Regions from separate parts of the Priestia sp. YIM B13552 genome, predicted to be linked through region 1. Evidence: a T-box and tRNA genes for the amino acid it is inferred to sense, from the RefSeq annotation. Region 1 holds a T-box; the other holds one or more tRNA genes.
The links. A T-box is a leader RNA that pairs with one kind of tRNA and senses whether it is charged. The one in region 1 lies ahead of leuS (leucine--tRNA ligase), so its partner is inferred to be a tRNA-Leu.

Region 1 (11,588 bases):
AAATCAGTCTCTTCCTAATCCGTTATTAAGTTTGCTTCCGCTTGTGGTCGTGCTCATTATTTCTTTTGCACTTCATAAGCCGCTTCAGCAATCTGCGTTGATTGTCGCACTTTTAAGCGGTATTATTGTCACATACATTGTGAACCGAAAACACTTTAAAGGATTTTGGAATGCAGCATCAGAAGGGACGCTTGGAGCGTTAATTGCAATTGGGAATACAGCTGCTGTCGTAGGTTTTGGAGGGGTTGCTAAGGCTGTTCCCGCGTTTGGAGTGGCTGTAGATGCCATGACGCATATTCCAGGCAGTCCGTTGATAGGGGGAGCTATTGCGGTGAGTGTTATCGCGGGGATGACAGGTTCGGCTTCAGGAGGTCAGGCGATTGCTTTGCCAATTTTAGCCCCTCACTATCTAGATGCTGGTGTAAATCCAGAAGCTCTCCATCGTGTAGTAGCTATATCTTCTGGCGTATTAGATTCCTTGCCTCATAATGGTTATGTCGTCACCACAATTAATTCTATTTGTGGAGAAACTCATAAAGATGCGTATGGATCAGTTGCAGCGATGACGGTAATTGTTCCGCTTGTTGGTCTCGTACTTGCGATTATCCTGTTTTCTTTTGGATTTGGTATTTAATAATAGCTGTTAAAGAAAGTAGAGGCGGGGACAAAAGTATTTTAGCTGAAGGAAGATCCGAACGATAAATCGTTCGGATCTTTTCATTATTATGGTGAACTCGGCTTTTATGTGTTTAGTTGCTTTAAGCTGTTGATTGGAGCGCAAGATGAAGCCTTGCACGGAAATGAACAGTTTTGTAGCAAGGAGTCCAGATATCCTATTTATTCAGCTTTAGATAGGATTAACTTAATTATGTCTAAATCTCTTTGTTTGGCGTTGTATGTATGTTTTTGGGAGAAGTTGTTCATATATAAGAATGAAAGAGGGGATTTAGCAACAAAGCAGTGAGGCAGTGTAGAAACTTTTACAAAATCCGTTGAACAACTTGCAGTTTGCGAACATATTATTTACAATACAAGGTAGTATGATGTAAAAACTATGATAAGGAATAGTAGTGAACGAAGCGAGCTAAGAGAGCTGACGGGTGGTGCGAGTCAGCAAACGGGCGTTCATGAACTCACCTTGGAGTTGTAAATGTGAAGTAAAGTAACATTTACCGTCTATCCGCGTTAAGGAAAATGAGTGAGTACATAATTGTGCTAATTTGGGTGGTACCGCGGGAAGTTTATTCAACCTCTCGTCCCTTTGTTTGAGGGATGAGGGGTTTTTTAGTTTAATTAAATACAGCTGGAGCGTACAAGGAGGATTATGTATGGCTTTTAATCATGAAAAGATCGAACAAAAATGGCAAAAAGTTTGGGAAGAAAATAAAACATTTAGAACAACAGAAGATGAAGGAAAGCGTAAGTTTTACGCATTAGATATGTTCCCTTATCCATCTGGGGCGGGTTTACACGTTGGGCATCCAGAAGGTTATACAGCAACGGACATTTTATCTCGTATGAAGCGTATGCAAGGATACAATGTACTTCATCCAATGGGATGGGATGCATTCGGACTACCTGCTGAGCAGTATGCATTAGATACAGGAAACGATCCGGCTGAGTTCACTGAACTTAACATTAATAATTTCCGTCGTCAAATCAAATCGTTAGGTTTCTCTTACGATTGGGAGCGTGAAATTAATACAACTGATCCTAACTACTACAAATGGACGCAGTGGATTTTCTTACAGTTATATAAAAAAGGCTTAGCTTATGTGGATGAAGTAGCTGTTAACTGGTGTCCTGCGTTGGGAACAGTACTTGCAAACGAAGAAGTTATAGATGGCAAAAGTGAGCGCGGTGGGCATCCGGTTGAGCGTCGTCCAATGAAGCAGTGGATGCTTAAAATCACAGCTTATGCAGATCGTTTACTAGAAGATTTAGATGATCTTGATTGGCCAGAAAGTATTAAAGAAATGCAGCGAAACTGGATTGGCCGCTCTGAAGGAGCTCACGTTCACTTCACAATTGATGGATATGACGAAACATTTACTGTGTTCACAACGCGTCCTGATACGCTGTTTGGGGCAACGTATGCCGTTTTAGCACCTGAACATCCGTTTGTGGATAAAATTACGACAGCCGAACAAAAAGAAGCGGTAGAAGCGTATTTAGATCAAATTAAAAGCAAAAGCGATTTAGAGCGTACAGACTTAGCTAAAGACAAAACGGGCGTATTCACAGGTGCTTATGCAATTAACCCTGTAAACGGTGAGAGAATGCCAATTTGGATTGCTGACTATGTTCTAATGAGCTATGGTACAGGTGCAATTATGGCTGTTCCTGCTCATGATGAGCGTGATTATGAGTTTGCTGTTAAATTTGAACTGCCGATTAAAGAAGTAGTAGCGGGTGGAGACGTTTCAAAAGAAGCTTATACAGGCGACGGCGAGCACGTTAATTCAGACTTCTTAAATGGTCTAGACAAAGAAGAAGCAATTTCAAATATGATTCAGTGGCTTCAAGCAAATGAAAAAGGTGAAAAACAAGTAACATACCGTCTGCGTGACTGGTTATTCAGCCGTCAGCGCTACTGGGGTGAACCGATTCCTGTTATTCACTGGGAAGATGGCACAACAACGGCAGTTCCTGAAGATCAGCTTCCGCTTGTGTTACCAAAAACGACTGAAATCAAACCGTCAGGCACAGGTGAATCTCCGTTAGCAAACATTGATGACTGGGTGAACGTTGTAGATCCGGAAACAGGCAAAAAAGGGCGCCGAGAAACAAATACAATGCCTCAATGGGCAGGCAGCTGCTGGTATTACTTACGCTACATTGATCCAACAAACAGTGAAGCGTTAGCAGATGCAGATAAATTAAAAGAATGGTTGCCGGTTGATATTTATATCGGTGGAGCTGAACACGCTGTTCTTCACTTATTATATGCTCGTTTCTGGCATAAGTTTTTATATGATATCGGCGTAGTTCCAACAAAAGAGCCGTTCCAAAAACTGTTTAACCAAGGTATGATTCTTGGAGAAAACAACGAAAAAATGAGTAAGTCAAAAGGTAACGTTGTAAACCCAGACGAAATCGTAGAAAGCCACGGTGCAGATACGCTTCGCCTTTACGAAATGTTTATGGGACCTTTAGATGCATCAATCGCTTGGTCAACAAAAGGGCTTGATGGTGCACGCCGTTTCTTAGATCGTGTATGGCGCTTACTTGTTGACGATAACGGTGAATTAAGCAGCAAGGTTCAAGAAAGCAATGACACTACGCTTGAACGCGTGTATCACCAAACGGTGAAAAAAGTAACGGAAGATTACGAAGGCCTCCGTTTTAATACAGGTATCTCTCAGCTTATGGTATTCATCAATGATGCATACAAAGTTGACGTGCTGCCAAAGCAATACGTAGAAGGATTTGTGAAGCTATTAGCACCAATTTGTCCTCATACGACTGAGGAATTATGGAGCAAACTAGGTCACGAAGATACAATTTCATATGAGGCTTGGCCTGCGTTTGACGAAGCGAAACTTGTAGATGATGAAGTGGAAATTGTCGTTCAAATTAACGGTAAAGTACGTGCAAAAGTTAATGTACCTGCTGAGGCATCTCGTGAAGAGCTTCAAGATATTGCAATGGCTAATGAAGATGTTCAAGAGTTCATTGAAGGTAAGACAGTGCGCAAAGTGATTGCTGTGCCTGGTAAATTAGTAAACATCGTAGCTAATTAAGTATTCATGTAGAAAAGAACCCCTGACTAAAGAGCAGTCAGGGGTTCTCTTCTAGACCGAAGCGCCTGATGTCCGCCTTTCGGGTTTGACATCAGACGCTTAGTCAAACCTTTAACTACGATTGGAAAAGCTCAGGCAGGCTGCTGCTTAAGCTTTTCTTATTTAGTGGCATAAAGGTATTTGAGTTTGCTACAATAGCGATAGCAAGCTGAATGAAAGAATAGAGAGGAATGACGAAGATGGAAGAAGTAAAAGTAATTACGCCTGAGGAACTTCAAAAACGCGTTGAAAAGGGAGAAGAACTTCATTTAGTTGATGTGCGTGAAGATGAAGAAGTAGCAGAAGGAATGATTCCAACGGCTAAACACATTCGTATGAATGATATTCCAGCTAATGTGGATCATTTCGATAAAGACAAAGAATATATTTTCATTTGCCGTTCGGGCCGCCGCAGTGAAAACGTATGTTACTACCTTCAAGAACAAGGATATAAAGTAACAAATATGGTTGGCGGTATGTTAGAGTGGGAAGGAAAAACGGTTAATAAATAAAAAAGAGGCTGGGACAAAAGTATCTTAGCTGAAGTGAAAAATGAACCATTGATCAACATGTTTGATTAGTGGTTCATTTTTTTTGTTATGGTGAACATAGGTTTTATTTGTTTCGTTCCTTCTAGCAGTTGATTTCCTTGCAAGACTCCTGCGGAAAGCGAAGTCTTGCAAGGAAATCGACTGCCGTGTTACAAGCGGTTCAGCTCATGTATCCCATTTGTTCGCCTTTAGATTGGATTCATTTCGTTCCTCTTTTTTGAATGAAACTTCTGCCAACCGACTAAAATGATAGCAAGAAAACAAATGATGACTAAATCTATAAAAGCCCTCATAAAAATAGAAGTAGTAAGAGATTGAAAATCCGTACAAAAACCATCATCAAGAGAAACAGTCCATTCTGATTGAAACAAATTTGATAGGACAAGGTGGTAGAAGCTGTGATACAAGTAAAAATGTTTGATAAAGAGCATGAAAAAGATTTAGAATTTGCGGTGAATCGATTTTTACGGAAATTAGAGGATGAAGACGTCGTTGATATTAAATACCAGGTGACAGTGGATGTTGATCGTGATGAGCAGGTGTACTGTTTTTCAGCCATGGTTATGTATAAAGCCTAGCATATTATGCTAGGCTTGTTGCAAATTCTCCTGCATTACTCCCCGCCAAACGGCCTGTTACAAGAGCGGAAGTGATATTGTATCCTCCAGTGTATCCATGGATATCAAGAATTTCCCCGCAGAAGTAAAGGCCTTGCATAAATTTCGAAGACATTTCTTTTGGGTGAATTTCTTTAACAGATACGCCGCCTCCTGTGACGAATGCTTTTTCTAAAGAAAGCGTGCCGTTTACAGCAAATTCAAATCGTTTGCACAGTTTTGCAAATTCTCTCAGTTTCTCATGCTGAAGCTGTCCTGCTAGCGCTTGGCTATCAATGCCTGCCTGCTCGAGTAAAAACAATAGATAGCGTTCAGATACAAAACCTTTTAAGACATTTTTAATTGCTTTTTTCGGCTCTTCTTTTGTTGTTTTGACTAATTGCTGAAAAATATCTTCTTCGTTTTGGCTAGGAAATAAATCAAGAGACATTTGAACAGTGTTGCTTTTTTGTTTCTTTAACTCTTTAACAACATATTGGCTGCAGCGAAGAGCGGCAGGGCCAGAGATGCCAAAGTGAGTGAAAATCATATCCATTTGATGAGTAATGACAGGCTTGCCTTTTTTATTTAGCACGCTTAGTCCTACATTGCGAAGCGATAGACCTTGAAGCGTTTTGGTTTTAACAAAGTGTTCGCTAGATGTAATAGGAACTTCTGTTGGGTAAAGCTCAGTAATTTTATGCCCCGCATCTTTTGCCCATTGATAACCGTCTCCTGTCGAACCTGTATGAGGTACTGATTTTCCACCTACTGCAATCACAACGCTTTTCGTTTGGATTGCTTCCCCGTTTTGAAGCACAACTTCTTTCACGGTGTTGTTCTCATAGTTTACGCGTTTAACGGCTGTGTTTGTGCGAATCGTCACACGAAGACGGTGAAGTTCGCTAATTAATGCGTCAACAACAGATTGCGCTTTATTGCTGACCGGAAACATACGTCCGTGATCTTCTTCTTTTAATTTAATTCCAAGGCCTTCAAAATAAGAGATGATATCTTCGTTATTAAAAACAGAAAACGCACTGTATAAAAAGCGGCCGTTTCCTGGAATGTGTTTAATAAGTTCATCAATGGGAAGACGGTTTGTCACATTACAGCGTCCGCCTCCAGAAATGGCAAGCTTTCGTCCAAGTTTATTGCCTTTATCAATTAATAATACGTTTGCACCTGACTCACCAGCTGCAATCGATGCCATCAAACCAGAAGGTCCTCCTCCGATTACGACTACATCATATATCATACTTTCACCAACCTGTCTATTCTTAAAAAAATTTAGTTTGTTCACTGACAAATCTCTCAACATTGGATAAAATGGGCTATAGTCTTTGTTTTTTAGTTTGTTGACGAGTGCGAGTGAGTATAAGACCTTTCTTAGTGTATACTGTCACTTGCTTCTTTTCAATTCTATCATTATTATCAGTATGTAACATTAAGTATCGGAGGCAAACGTATGTCTGATTCAAAATTGTTAAGAGGGACCTTTGTGCTGACGCTTGGCACCTATGTATCCCGAATCTTGGGAATGATTTATTTATTTCCATTTGCGATCCTTGTTGGAACCGTAGGGGGAGCACTGTTTGGTTACGGATATAACCAATATGCTATTTATTTAAGTATTGCTACAGCCGGTATGCCAATGGCCGTATCGAAATTTGTATCAAAATATAATGCACTCGGTGATTACTATACGAGTAGAAGAATGTACCGGGCCGGCATGAAATTAATGCTTGTCACAGGAATACTTGCATTTTTACTTTTATATTCGTTAGCTCCTGTTATGTCTAGAATTACACTGGGAGGTTCTGATTTAAATAACTCCTTAGAAGATGTAGTAATGGTTATGCGAATGGTTAGTGTTGCGTTAATTGTAGTACCGATGATGAGTTTAATGCGAGGATTTTTCCAAGGTCACCAGTCTATGGGACCAACAGCTGTTTCACAAGTAGTTGAACAGCTTGTGCGGGTTGTCTTTTTATTGGCATCTACCTATATCGTCATCAAAGTTGTCCATGGAAGTCTTGCATTAGCCGTTGGATTTGCTACGATGGGGGCTTTTGTAGGAGCTCTTGCTGGACTGGCTGTATTAATTTGGTACTGGAAAAAACGAAAGCCTTATCTTGATAAAATGGTGAACGAGCAGACGGTAACGCCTACGCGTATTTCTACCGTATCCATTTTTAAAGAGCTGCTTACGTATTCATTGCCATATGTCTTTGTCAGCTTGGCTATTCCGCTTTATCAGTATGTGGACCAATTCACATTTAACCGTGCAATGGTAGCGGCTGGACAAAAAGAAATAGCAGAGTCAATGAACGGAATTGTTCAGTCTTATGTTCCAAAGCTTGTCATGATTCCCGTTTCATTAGCTACGGCGTTCGGTTTGACTCTTGTACCAACGATTACACGTTCCTTTGTGAATAAAGATTATAACGTACTGCAAAAGCAAATTGATCAAACATATCAAACGATTATGTTTCTTGTACTGCCAGCATCTGTAGGATTAATGGCTTTAGCTGGCCCAGCCTATACGTTTTTCTTTGGAACAGATGCATCGGATGCGGGTGGAAATGTCTTACTTTACTATGCACCGGTAGCTTTATTGTTCTCATTTTTTACGGTTAATGGAGCTATTTTACAAGGAATCAACAAACAAAAATATGCTGTTTTAAGTCTATTATTTGGATTGATTGTGAAAATTGTCGTGAACGTTCCATTTATTCTTATGTTCCACGAGATTGGTTCAGTTTTAGCGACAGCACTAGGCTATATCGTATCTCTTGTTTATATGTTTGCGCTTATTCAAAAACACGCAAAATATAACTACAGTGAGTTTATAAAACGATCTGTGCTTATTCTCATTTTTGTTGCGATTATGGGAATCAGCGTAAAAATTGTTGCAGCAGTGATTGGTCTGTTTACAACGCCAGGACGATTCTCTGCCACTGTTATTACGATTATAGGAGCAGCAGTAGGCGGCCTTATTTACTTTATTATTACCTATCGTTCAAGCCTGCTTGAAAAAGTAATGGGAGCGAGGGTAACAGGTGCAATTGAAAGAAAGATACTGCGCCGAAATAAACAGCGCAGTGCCTAAGAAGATGACTCGTTAGAGTCATCTTCTTTTCAAAAAAGAGGAGGATATTACATGCGTTTGGATAAATTGCTTTCTACCATTGGGTACGGAAGCCGAAAAGAAGTTAAAGGTCTTTTAAAGACTGGAGCTGTTAAGGTAGACGGTACAGCAGTTAAAGATGCTAAGGTCCACGTTAATCCAGATGAACAAGAAATAACTGTGCATGGCGAAGCCGTTTCTTACCGAGAATTTGTTTACTTTATGCTTCATAAGCCGCAAGGCGTCATATCAGCAACAGAAGATTCTCTTCATGAAACAGTTTTGGACTTGCTTGAACTTGACGATGCTGTGTATGACCCATTTCCGGTAGGGCGTTTAGATAAAGATACAGAAGGGCTCTTGCTGCTGACGAATGACGGTCAGCTTGCACATCAGCTTCTATCTCCTAAAAAGCACGTTCCTAAAACGTATTTTGCAAAAATTAATGCACCGGTGACTGAAGAAGATGCTGAAGCATTTAGACAAGGTGTCACTCTTGATGATGGATATGTAACAAAATCAGCAGAGTTAAAGATACTAACAAGCGGTGTGGAATCAGAAATTGAATTAACGATCGTTGAAGGGAAATTTCATCAAGTGAAGCGTATGTTTGAAGCAAGAGGAAAAAAAGTAACGTATTTAAAACGTTTATCTATGGGAGCTTTGCTATTAGACGAGTCGTTAGATTTAGGAGAGTATAGGGAGTTAACGGAAGAGGAACTAGCTTTATTGCAAAAATCAAATGCCTAAGAAGAGGCGAAAGAAAAAGGAACCTAAGTCTAAAATGGTTCCTTTTTTTGTCCACTTTGTCAGACAAGTGAAACATTTCACGTTAAAGCACTTAAACGAGTACCAACTCTGCTTGACGTGCAAATGGAGCGGGGGACTATGCACTCGTCCAAGTCTTGACTTTCTACTGCGTAGAATTTTATCTCTATATATAAATCACTTACTACCCTTGAAATAAACTTACTAGGATGACATCTTGACCTTCTTTTGCGTAGTCGTCCATGTACCGCGACTTGGGCTGCGAACTAAATCATTATATGCTAACACATTCAAGTCACGCTGAATGGTTCTTGGTGTAATACCAAATTCGTCTACGAGCTCTTGCGTTGTAACTGTTCCATTTTTACAAATGAACATATAGACCGATTTGATACGAGTTAGCATTCGATTAGTTGAAGGTTTCAAAAAACCACTTCCTTATTCGTTTTTCGTAAGGCACAACTTCTTTATAACTCTGAGATGTCAAGCACTATTTCAGTCCTTATCCTTATTGTACACAAAATCGACAGAAAAATAAAAGAGAAAACGCAAATTAACACAATATTTACAAAAAATGATATAAATATGTAATCCTTTCGTAACATCTCCTTCCTCTATTTGCACATTTTTTATAGTATATGTAAACAATAAACAAATAGAATCCGTTTTTATCGATTGTGCCTACAATTTATTTCCCGGAATTTTGACTCTGTAAACCTTTGATATGAAAGGAAAGAGACAATTATTTCTTTCTATATAAAGGTATGATAAAGTTAAATTTACCAATAGTAATGATAGATACAATCTGTAAAAGCAGGAAAAGGAGACAAACAGATGACGGCAATTAATTGGAAAGAGGAAGTTCAAAAAAGAGAAGCTGAAATTCTAGCTGAGACGCAGCGTTTTCTACAAATTAAAAGTGTTTTGACAAGCACAGAAAAACAAGAAGAGCCATTTGGACCTGGAATTGCTCAAGCGCTTGACTTTCTTTTAAATAAAGGAAAAAATGACGGGTTTTCCGTTAAGAACGTAGACGGATATGCAGGTCATATTGAAGCAGGAGAAGGGAAAGACCTTCTTGGCATTCTTTGTCACGTAGACGTTGTTCCTGAAGGAGACGGGTGGTCGGTTGATCCATACGGCGGTGAAATAAAAGACGGGAAAATTTTTGCTAGAGGAGCAATCGATGACAAAGGCCCAACGATGGCTGCTTATTATGCGATGAAAATTGTGAAAGATTTAGGGCTTCCTCTATCTAAACGGGTTCGAATGATCATTGGAACGGATGAAGAAAGTGACTGGAGATGTGTGGATCACTACTTCAACCATGAAGAGATGCCAACGATGGGATTTGCGCCGGATGCGGATTTTCCTATCATTTTTGCTGAAAAAGGCATTACAGACGTAGAAATTCGCCAGCAGCCAATTGAAGGAACAAAGGGAAGTGTTCAGCTTACATCATTTGTCTCTGGGCGACGCTACAATATGGTTCCTGATCTTGCAACAGCTGTTCTTGAATTCCATAGTGAAACGGATATTAAAAATAAATATGATCAATTTTTAAAAGATCAGTCTGTAAAAGGTTCAATAACAGAAAAGAGCGGTGTATACACACTTACTTTAGAAGGCGTTTCAGCACATGGCAGTGTGCCTGATAAAGGGAAAAATGCTGGACTTACGCTTCTTCGCTTTTTGCACACATTAGAACTTGATGAACAAGCTAACCAGTTTGTAGGTTATGCAAATGCGTATTTAGTCCAAGATGCACTAGGAGAAAAAATGGGCTTAAATCGCAAAGATGAGGTCACGGGTGATTTAACAATAAATGTTGGAATCATGTCTTACAATCAAGAAGAAGCGGGGCATTTTGGTTTAAACATTCGCTATCCTGTATCAGCTCATATTGACGACATTATTGATACGATTAAAGAAAAAAGTGAATCTTATCAAATGACCATCAAACATTTTACAGATTCTAAGCCACATCACGTTGATCAAAAACATGAGCTTATTCAAACGCTTCAAAAGGTTTACCAAGAACAAACAAATGAAGAACCTACACTTATTTCAATTGGAGGAGGAACGTATGCCAGAGCATTAGAAGCGGGTGTGGCATTTGGACCTCTTTTCCCAGGCCGTGAAGAAGTAGCGCACGAAAAAGACGAGTACATGGTAATTGAAGATTTACTTCGTGCAACAGCTATTTATGCACAGGCTATTTACGAATTAGCTAAATAAAAAAAGCGAACGCCTTTGCGTTCGCTTTTTTATTATTCAAATGAGAATAGGTCGCTTGATAAATAACGTTCACCTGTATCGCAAGCGATACATACGACCACTTGGTCAGGAGATAATTTTTTGGCTACCTCGATAGCAGCATAGCACGCAGCGCCAGATGAAGGACCGACTAAAATTCCTTCTTCAGAAGCCAAGCGTCGCGTAATATCGTAGGCTTGTTCATCTTTAATTTTTAAAATTTCGTCGTAAACATCTACATTAAGCGTATCAGGAATAAATCCAGGGCTTGTTCCTACAAGCTTGTGCTTCCCAGGTCTTCCTCCAGATAAGACAGGAGACCCAGCTGGTTCCACGACATGAACGGTCATATTTGGGTAGTTTTCTCTTAGGACTTCACCAGTTCCTGTAATCGTTCCGCCTGTTCCTGCAGTAGCAACAAAAGCAGATAGGTCTTTGCCTAACTCGTTCATTGCCTCGATAATTTCCTTAGCAGTCGTTTTCCGATGAGCATCAGGGTTTGCGT
Region 2 (11,588 bases), on a different contig from region 1:
AAAATTAGCGCCACTCAATTATTTATTCTCATGGTTTTATTCGAGCTGGGAAGTGCTTTATTAGTTCCTCTTGCAATGAGAGCGAAGCAAGATGCATGGCTAGCTATTTTAATTGGAATGCTGTGCAGCTTTTTTTTCTTCTTAGTCTATCATAAGCTCTATTCCTACTATCCGGACCTTCTGCCTACAGAGTATATGCAAAAAATTTTAGGGAAGGCACTTGGAACACTTCTTGCATTCATATATATTGTCTATTTTTTATACGATGCATCACGAGTTCTAAGAGATTTCGGAGAGATGCTTCTTACTTTTGCCTATCCCGATACGCCTTTATTTATTGCCAATGCCTTATTGATGCTGGTCATTATCTATATAACCCGAAAAGGAATTGAAGCGATAGCAAGGTCAGGAGAGCTTCTGTTTATTTTTATGTATTTTCTGGCTGTTGCAGGCTTCATCTTAATTATTAGCTCAGGGCTAATTGATTTTAAGAACTTGCAGCCGGTATTAAAAGAAGGAGTACTCCCCGTTGCGAAAATTGCTTTAACTGAAACGCTGTATTTTCCTTTCACAGAAGCTATTGTATTTACCATGCTTCTTCCTTACTTGAGCAACCCAAAAAAAGCGAGTGTCACCATGATATGCGCAACGGGATTAAGCGGAATTAACCTAATTATTACGATGATCATTAACATTAGCGTACTTGGAGTTGATTTGACGACAAGATCACAGTTCCCTCTTCTGAGTACTGTCCAAACGATCCAAGTAGCTGATTTTTTAGAGCGTCTAGATGTATTTTTTATGTTCGCTATGGTTATTGGAATTTATTTTAAAGTTAGCATCTTGTTTTATGCTTCTATAATAAGTACAGCTACTTTATTTAAAATTAAATCGCCTTCCCGTCTAGCGTATCCTTTAGGCATCATTGTGTTATTTCTGTCGATTACAATCGCTAGTAATTTTCAAGAACACCTTTATGAAGGGCTGCACGTAGCGAGATTTCTTTTACATATGCCGCTATTTTCTATCATACCTATACTGCTTTTGATTATCGCCTTTTTGAAAAATAGGAAGAAGCAGCACAGATAGTATATCTCTAATAAATAGAAAAAATGGCGTTAAAATTATCGAGGTGATGTTCGTGTATATATGGTTTTATGATCATTTTGTTAATACCATCTTATTTCCGCTTACTTGTATCATGCTAGTGTGCCTATCACTAGGGCTGTATGCATACGTTAAGCTAAAAAAAATGAAAAGTGAAGAATAGATAGCTACTCCCTCATTTAAAACAAGAAAGATACAACAAGATAGAAAGCAACTGTTATTCCCGCTGCAATTAAAGCTGGCTTTAATTTATATTTGGCATATTCAATAACAGATAAATCTAATATTTTGGCGATGGTATTCGTATCGTCGCTTAAAGGTGAAGAAAATGCTCCAAAGGAACCGCTCGCAAACACCGCACCGATAATTAATGGCAAAGAAAGATCTGCAGAACTTGCAAGCGATACGCCAAGCGGCATTAAAATCCCCCATGTCCCCCAAGCAGACCCGATAAAGTAAGAAATAGCAGCTCCAAACACAAACATAAAAGGAGTGACAAACATTTGAGGAATCCACTTAGAATGTGCCGTCACAAAATTTGAAAAACCTAAGTCTTCTGTAACAGCGGATAATCCCCATACTACCGATAACAGCAGAATAACAGACATTAAGTCATTGCCTCCTGTGATAAAACCATTAAGCAAATTCTGCAATGTAAAGCGCTGAAACAAGAAAAAAATGAGGGTAATTAACGTAGTGATAATTAAAGCTACTACCATCGCTTCTAGCACGTCTGCTTTAATAAATGCTTCAAAAAAGCTGTGGCTCTTATGATGCCCGCTCCACCATGTTAAAAGTAAAGTAAGTGAAATCACAACAAGTAAAGGTACTAACAGATTCCAAGGCTTAGAAGGCAAATCCTTCGACACGCAAGGATGACAATCATGCCAATCTTTTTCGTCTTCTTCCTCTAGCTTCATAGGAGCCGTAGATGTTGAATGATGAAAAAAACTGAAATAAATCCCTACTAGAATAATCACAATCGAAAAGAAGTTATAAGGAATGCTTTGAATGAACAAAGAATAAGCGTCTTGTTTTATGCCTTGATGATCAATTGCCATTTGAATGATTGAGACCATATACCCTACAAATGCCGTTGCCACAGGAATTAAGACGATAACAGGAGTAGCAGTTGTTTCAATAACAAACCCTAGCTCTGCTGTCGTCATTTTCACTTTTTTCAGCAGCGCTCTCATGATGGGTGCGATCGTCACAAAACGAAATGTGGGAGCACTGAATGTTCCAATGGTTGAAACATAGGTTAAAATAAGGGCTTTTTTTCTTGTATCAATTCTTTCTGCAGCTGTTTCCACAAACCCCTTAACTCCTCCAGCCATCTTAATCATTCCGATAAGCCCTGAAAACGCGTATAAAAAGACGACGATTTCTATATTACTTTTATTTCTAAGAGCTTGTACAACATAGTGAAGTAGCTTTTCAACACCTCCGATAATCGAATGATCAATTAAATAAGCACCTACTAATAAGCCTAAAAACAACCCTGGCAGCACTTGTTTCGTGAAAATAGCTATGGGAATAACAATTAAAAACGGTATAATCGAAAACCAACTAGATTCCATAGGACTCTCCCCTATCTTAAAAACCATATTAGATGTCTTCACGTATCGTTCATTAGCTTTTAATGTAACCCCAATATTATGTGTATATTCACGAAAGCAACACGTATAAGCAGTACTGCTTTAATAAAATATTTCTGATTACAAACAGCATAATAAAACTCTTTATTTCTACAACAAAAAAGCAGTTTGCACATGCAAACTGCTTTTGAAAAGAAGCGGAAGACGAGGTTCGAACTCGCGACCCCCACCTTGGCAAGGTGGTGTTCTACCACTGAACTACTTCCGCGCATTTATCTAAATTAAGATGCGGGTGAAGGGACTTGAACCCCCACGTCATAAGACACTAGATCCTAAGTCTAGCGCGTCTGCCAATTCCGCCACACCCGCGTGTGAATTAAAAGATAACTCCAAAATGGCAGGGGCAGTAGGAATTGAACCCACACTGACGGTTTTGGAGACCGTAGTTCTACCTTTAAACTATGCCCCTAGAAATGACCTCTTCAAAAGAACCTCGTTTATTAACGACGCTACATCATAATAAAACATATATGGAATTTCGTCAATAGATCTTTTGATGAATCATAACTAGTACTAGCGGTTTTCAAAAAACTGTGAGGCATATCACAGCTTTTTACACATTCCCTTCACCAGCTGCAGTCCTCTTTAATCTCCGCTATTTGTTTTTAGAGACTCTGCTGTAACAAAGTACTATACAAAATGTCTCCAAAATCGTGTAAAGACCGAAAGAATATGTAGGAGTGCAGATTTTACAGGAGGCACGTTTTTTTGAGAATCCGTATTAACATCCACAGGTTCTCCCTCATCTCCCACAAGCATACTGTGAGAAATTTTAGCTTCAATAGCTCCTGTTAACTGGGCTGCAAATTCTTCACTATCTATCATAACCATGGATTCAGTATTTAAAAATGCAGAGCGCGAATCTAGGTTAAAAGAACCAACTGCACTTAAACGCTGATCGTAAACAACAGATTTCCCGTGAATTGAATAAGGCTTTTGATATTCATAAAGCTTCGAACCAGCTTTTATGACGCGATTCTTTACTCCCAAGTATGCAGAAAAAGCCATAGCATTTGGAGTGGATGTAATAGAATTAGTTAAAATAATTCTTTGCACTTTTGGTTTTACTCGCTTATCTATATACTGTTCCATCTCTTTTGTTGGTACGATATAAGGGGTTTGAACAACAATGGATTTTTCAGCTTGTTGGGAAAGCTTAATAAACGTTTTCCATATAAAAGGGCTTTTATTTATTCGTTGAATAGGATTTGTAATAAAAGAAATCTTTCTTGTAGGGATCGTTGCTTCTCTCCATACAATATAAGGATGGACAAAAGGTTCGTTTGCTTTTTTGGCCTCTTCGTATTGATCTATCAACAATTTCTTTCCTGAAAGACCGCGAAATTGTTTAGTTTTCTTGAGCTTTGGAAAAGCTTTTCGTGTATACGGATGATTCCATAATTTCTCTACATACTTCTCCATTGAGAGAATGACACTATGACTTTCTTGCTTTGTGTTATAAATCAGCACATCACGGTCATAGACAAAATTTTTATTTGGTTGACTGGCCAAGTATTTATCTCCAATGTTTCGTCCTCCAATAATACCTAATTGGCCATCGACTACTATTATTTTATCGTGAAGACGATTATGCCATGTCCAAGGTTTAAAAATAGTGAAGGGCTCATAGTACTTTAATTCTATATTATTGTGGAAAGCTAGAGCATAAAGAACATTTTTCCTCTTGCCTTTTAGCCCATGAGAGATCCCGTCTAACAGCACGCGAATACGTATACCTCGATCCGCAGCTTCGAATAAAGCGCCCATAAGTAAATCCGAAGAACGACCTTTACCGATGGAAAAGTACGCAATATCAATTGTATGCCTCGCTTCTTGAATCATCTGCATTCGAACAAGCCCTGAAAAATAACCGTTTTCCAAAAGCATAACTCGGTCTGTAGATTCTTTCTTCCCGTAAAAATTCTCAGTATTCATTACTTTTAAGTCTTTTCCCTTGTGCAAAGGGACATAAAACAGTACCACTGCAGTTGCGAATACATATATGAAGTACAATACGACAATCATTATTAGTATGTTTATTAGCATATTTCCTGTCACAATCCCTTTCCATTCTTATCGTTTCTTTTTATTAGGATTCTTACTTTTTTAACTTCTATACCTTTTAAAATAAGAATGGAATGATGGATTATTTGTTATACCACTGTTGATTTCCGTGCAAGTCTTCGCCTTTCCTTCCAAACAACAGCTAGAAGCAATTATATAAACGAAACTTACGTTTACACTACCAATAAAAAAAGCCGAGCGCGTTTGATTCTCCATCAAGAATCAAACGCGCTCGGATCTTCCTTCAAATAACATGCTTTTGTTCCAGCCTCTTTCAAATAGATATGACTATTGTAAAATAATTCTCAATTTTTTCTTTATACATATTTAAGGAGATATGTGCTTTATTATGGTTTTAAGATAACTTTTGTACATTCATCCTGATGATTGTTAAACATTTCATAGGCTTCACTTGCTTGATTAAGAGGGATTTTATGAGAAATTATTTCTGTAGGATCAAACTCCCTATCTGTAATTTTTTTAAATAATTCTGGCATGTAATGAATGACTGGAGCCTGTCCCATTTTTAAAGTGATGTTTCTTTCAAAAATGTTCCCAAGAGGAAACATATTATATATCGATCCATATACACCTGTTAGCTGAATTGTCCCAAATTTCCTTACTGCTTTTAATGCAATTTGAATAGCACTTAACGTTCCTCCTTGCAGCTTGAGTTTTTGTTCAATCGCTTCTACTGGTGATTTCTTTCCATCCATTCCTACACAATCAATTACAACATCTGCTCCACCACCGGTTACCTCTTTAATATAGCTTCCCATATCGTCGTATTTATCAAAATTAAAGCACTCTACGTTATTCATTTGTTTAGCTCGTTTTAATCTATATGGAACGTTATCAACAGCGATGACCCGTTTAGCACCTTTCATCCATGCAAACTTTTGAGTCATTAATCCAATAGGGCCGCTGCCAAGAACCACTACTGTATCCCCAGGTCCAACTCCGGAATTTTCTACACTCCAATAAGCGGTTGGCAGAACATCCGACATAAATAACAATGCCTCATCTTCAAGCTCACAGGAGGGCGGAATTACAAATGGCATAAAATTCCCAAAGGGAACACGTAATAGTTCAGCCTGTCCTCCTGGGTGATTCCCATATCGTTCAGTGAACCCGAAGTATCCTCCTGTATCGATTTCCTTATTAGGATTAGAGTTATCACATTGACTTTCTAAATCATGCTGACAATAATAACAGGTCCCGCACGAAATATTGAACGGTAAAACTACTCTGTCTCCCTTTTTTACTTTTGTTACCTCTGGACCTACTTCTTCTACAATTCCCATTGGTTCATGGCCAATAACGTATCCTTTTTCAGCCGGGAGAGCACCTTGGTAGATATGTAAATCCGAACCGCAAATGGCTGTAGATGTAATCCTAACAATAATATCGTCTTTTTTCTTCAAAGATGGATCTTCTACTTCTTTTACTTGGATATCCTTTGCACCTTGAAAAGTTACTGCTTTCATAATCATCCTCCTTAATTAAATTACTGCTCTATACCCTTAATGTCCCAAAATATGTATATGTATGGGTGGGAATTTATTTAGCCTTCATTTCCATTAAAAAATGAGCGTAAATACTTCTTACACGACAAAAAAAGCAGAAGTTCATTATCTTCTGCTTTTACAATTTATACTCTCTATTGTGAACCTGCCTAAGTAAAACAGCGGCTCTTTTACTGATTAAGGTCGTTCTCCATATCTTCTATATCTTGCTGAAACTCTGTTAAACGCTGACGCTGTGTTTCAGAAGCATTTTCAAGCGCATTCTCAATTTGCTGAGAGGCTTCATTCACTTCACCTATCGCTTGCTTCGCTTCATGTCCGTACGATGCATCATTTTTAGCTTCATTTGCCTGTTCATATGCATCTACTGCTTCTTTATGCCCCTGCTGTGCTGCTTGAAACGATTGTTGTTTATCTTTATTGTATGGGAATTTTTTCATCATAGTGCTCCTTTCCATTTGTTCACTCTTTAGTGTGGCATTTTTCTACTTATTCATACGACGCTTCAATAGGTTAAAGCTAAGTGAATATTCCTCATAACAAATCCCTCAATCATTTAAGAGCCCTAGAAAATATCTTCTATCTCCTGAAATGCTTTCTATATTTTACAAAAATGTATAATCACTTTCTTTAGCGGACATCATACGAATAGCTTATCTGAACGAAAAAATGTATTGGGGTTGACTGCATGCACTTGTTTCTTTCCTTTTTGATCATTTGTGCAGGGATTATATGGATGGAAATAAAAAGATTACCTCAACACTCTCATAAAAAGGAACGGAACATTTTTATTGTGTTCATGACAATCAGCATCATAATCGCTCTTGCAAAAATCTTTCGGCTGCCTCTACCCAACCCTTCTGATTGGGTAGAAGTAATGTTTCAACCTTTAAGTCACTTATTATTCCGTTGGATCACTTAATTAGTGTATATGGCAAAAGGATGTGCTCATTTTGCTTAATGAAATCAATATTTCAGCTGCGCAGTTTCGCAAATTAGTAACTTTGTATAGCATCGGAAGCACAATTATTGTTGTACCTGCCGCTATTACAGCTGATGCTCATCAAGATGCCTGGATTGCCGCACTCTTTGGTGTAGCATTAGGAATTGGCTTAGTTTTGCTTTTTACCTCACTAGGAAAAATGTTTCCAACGCTTACGCTGATGGAAATGAACGAAAAAATTTTAGGCAAACTATTTGGAAAGATTGTTTCTGCTGTTTTTGTGTTATCCAATTTATTTATCAGCAGTCAAGTTCTTTACTATGTAGGAAATTTTCTCACTACACAAATTCTTCCCTACACGCCGCTTACAGCCATCCACATCGCATTTATGGGTGTGGTCATCGTAGGAGTACGCCTAGGAATAGAAGTTATTGCACGAAGTGCCGAGATTTTATTTCCGTGGTTTGTCGGATTATTCGGACTTCTTATTTTGTCTATGATCCCTCAAATTAAAATAGAGCATATTCAGCCGGTGTTCGAAATCCATCCAAAAGCTTTTATTCGGGCTGTTTTAACGTTTTTAAGCATGAGTTCTTTGACTTATACCATTCTGCTTATGATTTTTCCTTCTCATACACCAGACACGAAAAAGGCAACTCAATCTTTTTATATAGGTAATATAGCCGGTGGACTAGTGATGGTTACATTAATCTTACTCGGAATTTTAGTACTTGGTCCTTATTACTCCCAAATCACCATGTTTCCAAGCTATGAATTAGGAAGAAGAATTGATGTAGGAAACTTTCTTCAAGGAATTGAAGTGGTCATTGCTATTTTGTGGTTTATTACTCTCTTTTTTAAACTTTGCATTTATTTTTACGCTACTCTTTTGGGGTTTGCCAATGTATTTCATATAAAGGACTACAAGCTATTTTCTTTTCCAGTCGCGCTCATTATGATTACCCTTTCCCTTATTGTGTATCCAAGCGTTTCTTATCAAAAGGATTGGGATACAAAAACGTGGATTCCCTACAGCTTACTTGTAGGCATCTTATATCCACTTTTCCTTTTAATTGCAGGGTTTATTCAAAATAAAAAGCGGCGTTCTAGCAATGGATAGAAACTCACAAACCTTTAATAAAGACTGCACCTTCAGTATAAGTAATTATTTTTCAGGAAAATATAACACTGATTATTCATGTATAGGAGCTAGTGTATGCTAGGGGTATTGGGGTTACTTATTGTTTGCACGCTCGTTATTTGGTTTGAAGTACCTAAACTACGGCAAAAAAAAGCGAAGAAAGAACTGTGGCTATTCTATACAGTTCTTGCAATCGGAATGGTCGTAAGCATCTGTAAAGCACTTGGTTTAAATGTTCCAAACCCTTCTGATTTATCAGCTGCTATCTTCAAGCCAATCAGCATATTTTTACTTCATTTACTATCTTAAGACGTTAAGACGAGGAAGTGAATACAGTGAAACCTGTAGTTAAAATTTCAACGATTCAATTTCGCATGCTCGTTATGCTTTATACAATTGGAAGCACAATTGTTATTGCTCCAGCAGCTATGACTGTAGATTCTAAACAAACCGCTTGGATTCCAGCTATCCTTGGAGTAGTATGCGGATTTGTATTAGTGAAAGTATATATAGCTCTCGGACTTTTATTTAAAGATAAAAATCTGATAGAAATCAATGAAGCAGTGTTTGGAAAATATTTAGGAAAAGGTGTATCTTGTTTATTTGTCACGTCTACTGTCATAACATGCAGCCGCATTGTATACTACGTGGGGAGTTTTTTAAATACACATATTATGATGGAAACTCCGCTGATTGCTATTCACATTATTTTTATGCTTGTGGTTGTGTTTGGAGCAAGACTTGGACTAGAAACCATCGCACGCTGCTGTGAAATATTTTTCCCTTGGCTTATTGGCCTTCTCGGAATTTTCATTTTCTCACTGACTCCTCAAATGAAAGTCGAAAACCTTACGCCTTTATTAGATATTCACTTAAAGCCGCTGACTCATTCGGTTTTCACCTTTCTTAGCATCACTTATTTTACTTTTGCTCCTTTAATGATGGTATTTCCTCTTCATTTAAGAAAACCTGAAAAAGGTGCTAAAGCTTTAATGAGTGGAAGTCTGTTAGGTGGATTTATTATGGTAGCGATTATTCTCTTTTGTATAATGGTTATTGGCTCTTATCATTCTTCAACTACCATGTTTCCTGTATACGAAATGGCTAAGCGAATTGAACTGGGGAATTTTTTGCAAGGAATTGAAGTAATTATTGCTATTATATGGTTTCTTACTCTTTTCTTTAAAGTTTCTCTTTATTTTCATGCTTCTATCGCTGGGCTTTGCCACATTTTTAACGTGAACGAAACTCGATTTCTAACGTTACCGATGGGGTTAATCGTTACAACTTTTTCTATTATCGTTTATCCAACTATTATCTATCAAAAAACATGGTTAGCCGAAACGTGGATTCCCTATAGTTTTTTCGTAGGAGCTTTTTATCCTTTTATTCTCCTTACTATAGGCTGGCTCCGCTTTAGACCTGCTAAAATAAAAAAGATAATAAAATCCACATAAAAAAAGCAGGTAGTCACCTGCTTTTTTATGCTTGAAGCGCTTGAAGTCCTGCTTGGTTTAAGAAATGCCAAGGCTTATTAAAATGCGGCTGAAAGAAAAAGTCCATAAAGCCAAGCTCATCGATCGTCATTTCCTGCTGTACACATACAGACAATGTATTGATTGCTTGAGTAGCATCAATTTTAGAAATAACCTGTGCACCTACAATTCGTCTTGTTTCTTCTTCATATACTACTTTTAACGTAATATTTTCGTACGTTGGCATGAATTCAGGTCGGTTATTCTCTGATATTGTGATACTTTTCACATTCATATCAAAAAGAGAAGCTGCTGTTTCTGTTATACCGGTAGATGCAACATTGTAATCATAAATATGCAAGCCTGACGTTCCTTGTGTTCCCATATACTTAATTGTCGGCTTAACAAGGTTTTGAGCTACTAATGTTCCCATTCTAACCGCATTGGTAGCAAGCGGAATATACGCATGTTTCTTAATCGGATTGTAGTAAATGGCACAGCTATCTCCGGCAGCAAATATATCTTTTTTGCTTGTTTGCATATATTCATCAACCACAATTGCCCCGTTTGGAAGCATATCTACTTGTCCTTTTACTAAGTCTGTATTTGGACGGAAGCCAACACACAGAATAACAAGATCCGCTTCGTATTCGCCATCAGTTGTCACTACTTTTTCAACAGATCCCTCACTGCCTACAAATTTAGTAACCGCTTGGTTTAATGCTAATTTAACTCCTCGATTTTCAAACTCAGTTTCCATTAAATTCGTAAATTCTGGATCAAGATATTTATTTAAAATACGATCAGCACTATCAATAAACGTCACTTCTTTTCCATACACTTCGAATGCTTCTACTAATTCTGCACCAATATAGCCCGCACCAATTACGGCTATTTTCTTCGCTTGCTTCGCTTTTTCAATAATGTGATTAGCATGCTGATAGTTTTTACAAAGCACAACATTATTTAAATCGATGCCTTCAAGGTTTGGAATAATCGGCCATGAGCCAGTTGTCATCACTAATTTATCAAATGTATCTTCAAATTCTTCGTTGGTTTCTAAATTTCGTACAGCTATTCTTTTACCATCTGTATCAATATTCGTAACTTCATGTTTCATTTTCATATTTACACCCATCTCTTGCAATTCAGACGGTGAAGAGTAAAATAAGCCATTTGCATCTTTTACGACCCCGCCTACATAGAGCGCAATTCCACAAGACAAAAATGAAACATTATCATTTCGCTCATAAACTGTAATTTTAGCTTCTGGATAAAGTTCTGCCATATTTTTTACTGCTGCCGTTCCTGCATGTGTACACCCTACTACTGCAATTTTCATAGATGATATCCCCCTTAGGATTATAGAAAATATAATATTGTGAAGTTTTTCACATATATTGTGAAACGTTTCACATATCTTTTACAATTCTTATTATACAAACATGTTTGTTCTTTTTCAAGAGATATGTGAAAAAAATCACATACTTTTTTCAAAAAATATGTTACAGGGTTCTTTAAATAGCGTTGAAGCTTGATATGATGCGCTTTTCTTGCTGATGCGCTGCTGATGAAAAACTTCATCAGCTTGTTTTTTCACGTAGAAACTCACTACCCTATGTACTCTCCATCAAAAAAATAAGACGGATAAAAGAGTCACCGCTAAAATAGATA

Region 2: it encodes a tRNA-Leu, which carries the amino acid that the T-box ahead of leuS (leucine--tRNA ligase) is inferred to sense. The anticodon was not compared.

What each region holds. Positions count from the first base shown of each region.
Region 1 covers NZ_JBHZOU010000002.1:1,121,724-1,133,311, reverse strand. The annotation lists gene ACFX40_RS11850 (GntP family permease) at 1-634, shown strand, start outside; T-box leader at 1,046-1,264, shown strand; gene leuS (leucine--tRNA ligase) at 1,329-3,743, shown strand; gene ACFX40_RS11840 (rhodanese-like domain-containing protein) at 3,983-4,294, shown strand; gene ACFX40_RS11835 (sporulation protein Cse60) at 4,732-4,911, shown strand; gene ACFX40_RS11830 (BaiN/RdsA family NAD(P)/FAD-dependent oxidoreductase) at 4,916-6,187, opposite strand; gene ACFX40_RS11825 (putative polysaccharide biosynthesis protein) at 6,398-8,041, shown strand; gene ACFX40_RS11820 (pseudouridine synthase) at 8,093-8,809, shown strand; gene ACFX40_RS11815 (DeoR family transcriptional regulator) at 9,032-9,253, opposite strand; gene pepV (dipeptidase PepV) at 9,662-11,065, shown strand; gene cysK (cysteine synthase A) at 11,098-11,588, opposite strand, start outside.
Region 2 covers NZ_JBHZOU010000003.1:573,248-584,835, forward strand. The annotation lists gene ACFX40_RS15030 (GerAB/ArcD/ProY family transporter) at 1-1,089, shown strand, start outside; gene ACFX40_RS15035 (Na+/H+ antiporter NhaC family protein) at 1,287-2,687, opposite strand; tRNA gene ACFX40_RS15040 (tRNA-Gly) at 2,902-2,973, opposite strand; tRNA gene ACFX40_RS15045 (tRNA-Leu) at 2,993-3,074, opposite strand; tRNA gene ACFX40_RS15050 (tRNA-Trp) at 3,101-3,174, opposite strand; gene ACFX40_RS15055 (phospholipase D-like domain-containing protein) at 3,396-4,790, opposite strand; gene ACFX40_RS15060 (zinc-dependent alcohol dehydrogenase) at 5,177-6,316, opposite strand; gene ACFX40_RS15065 (hypothetical protein) at 6,526-6,795, opposite strand; gene ACFX40_RS15070 (GerAB/ArcD/ProY family transporter) at 7,300-8,418, shown strand; gene ACFX40_RS15075 (hypothetical protein) at 8,515-8,748, shown strand; gene ACFX40_RS15080 (GerAB/ArcD/ProY family transporter) at 8,775-9,896, shown strand; gene ACFX40_RS15085 (FAD-dependent oxidoreductase) at 9,922-11,256, opposite strand.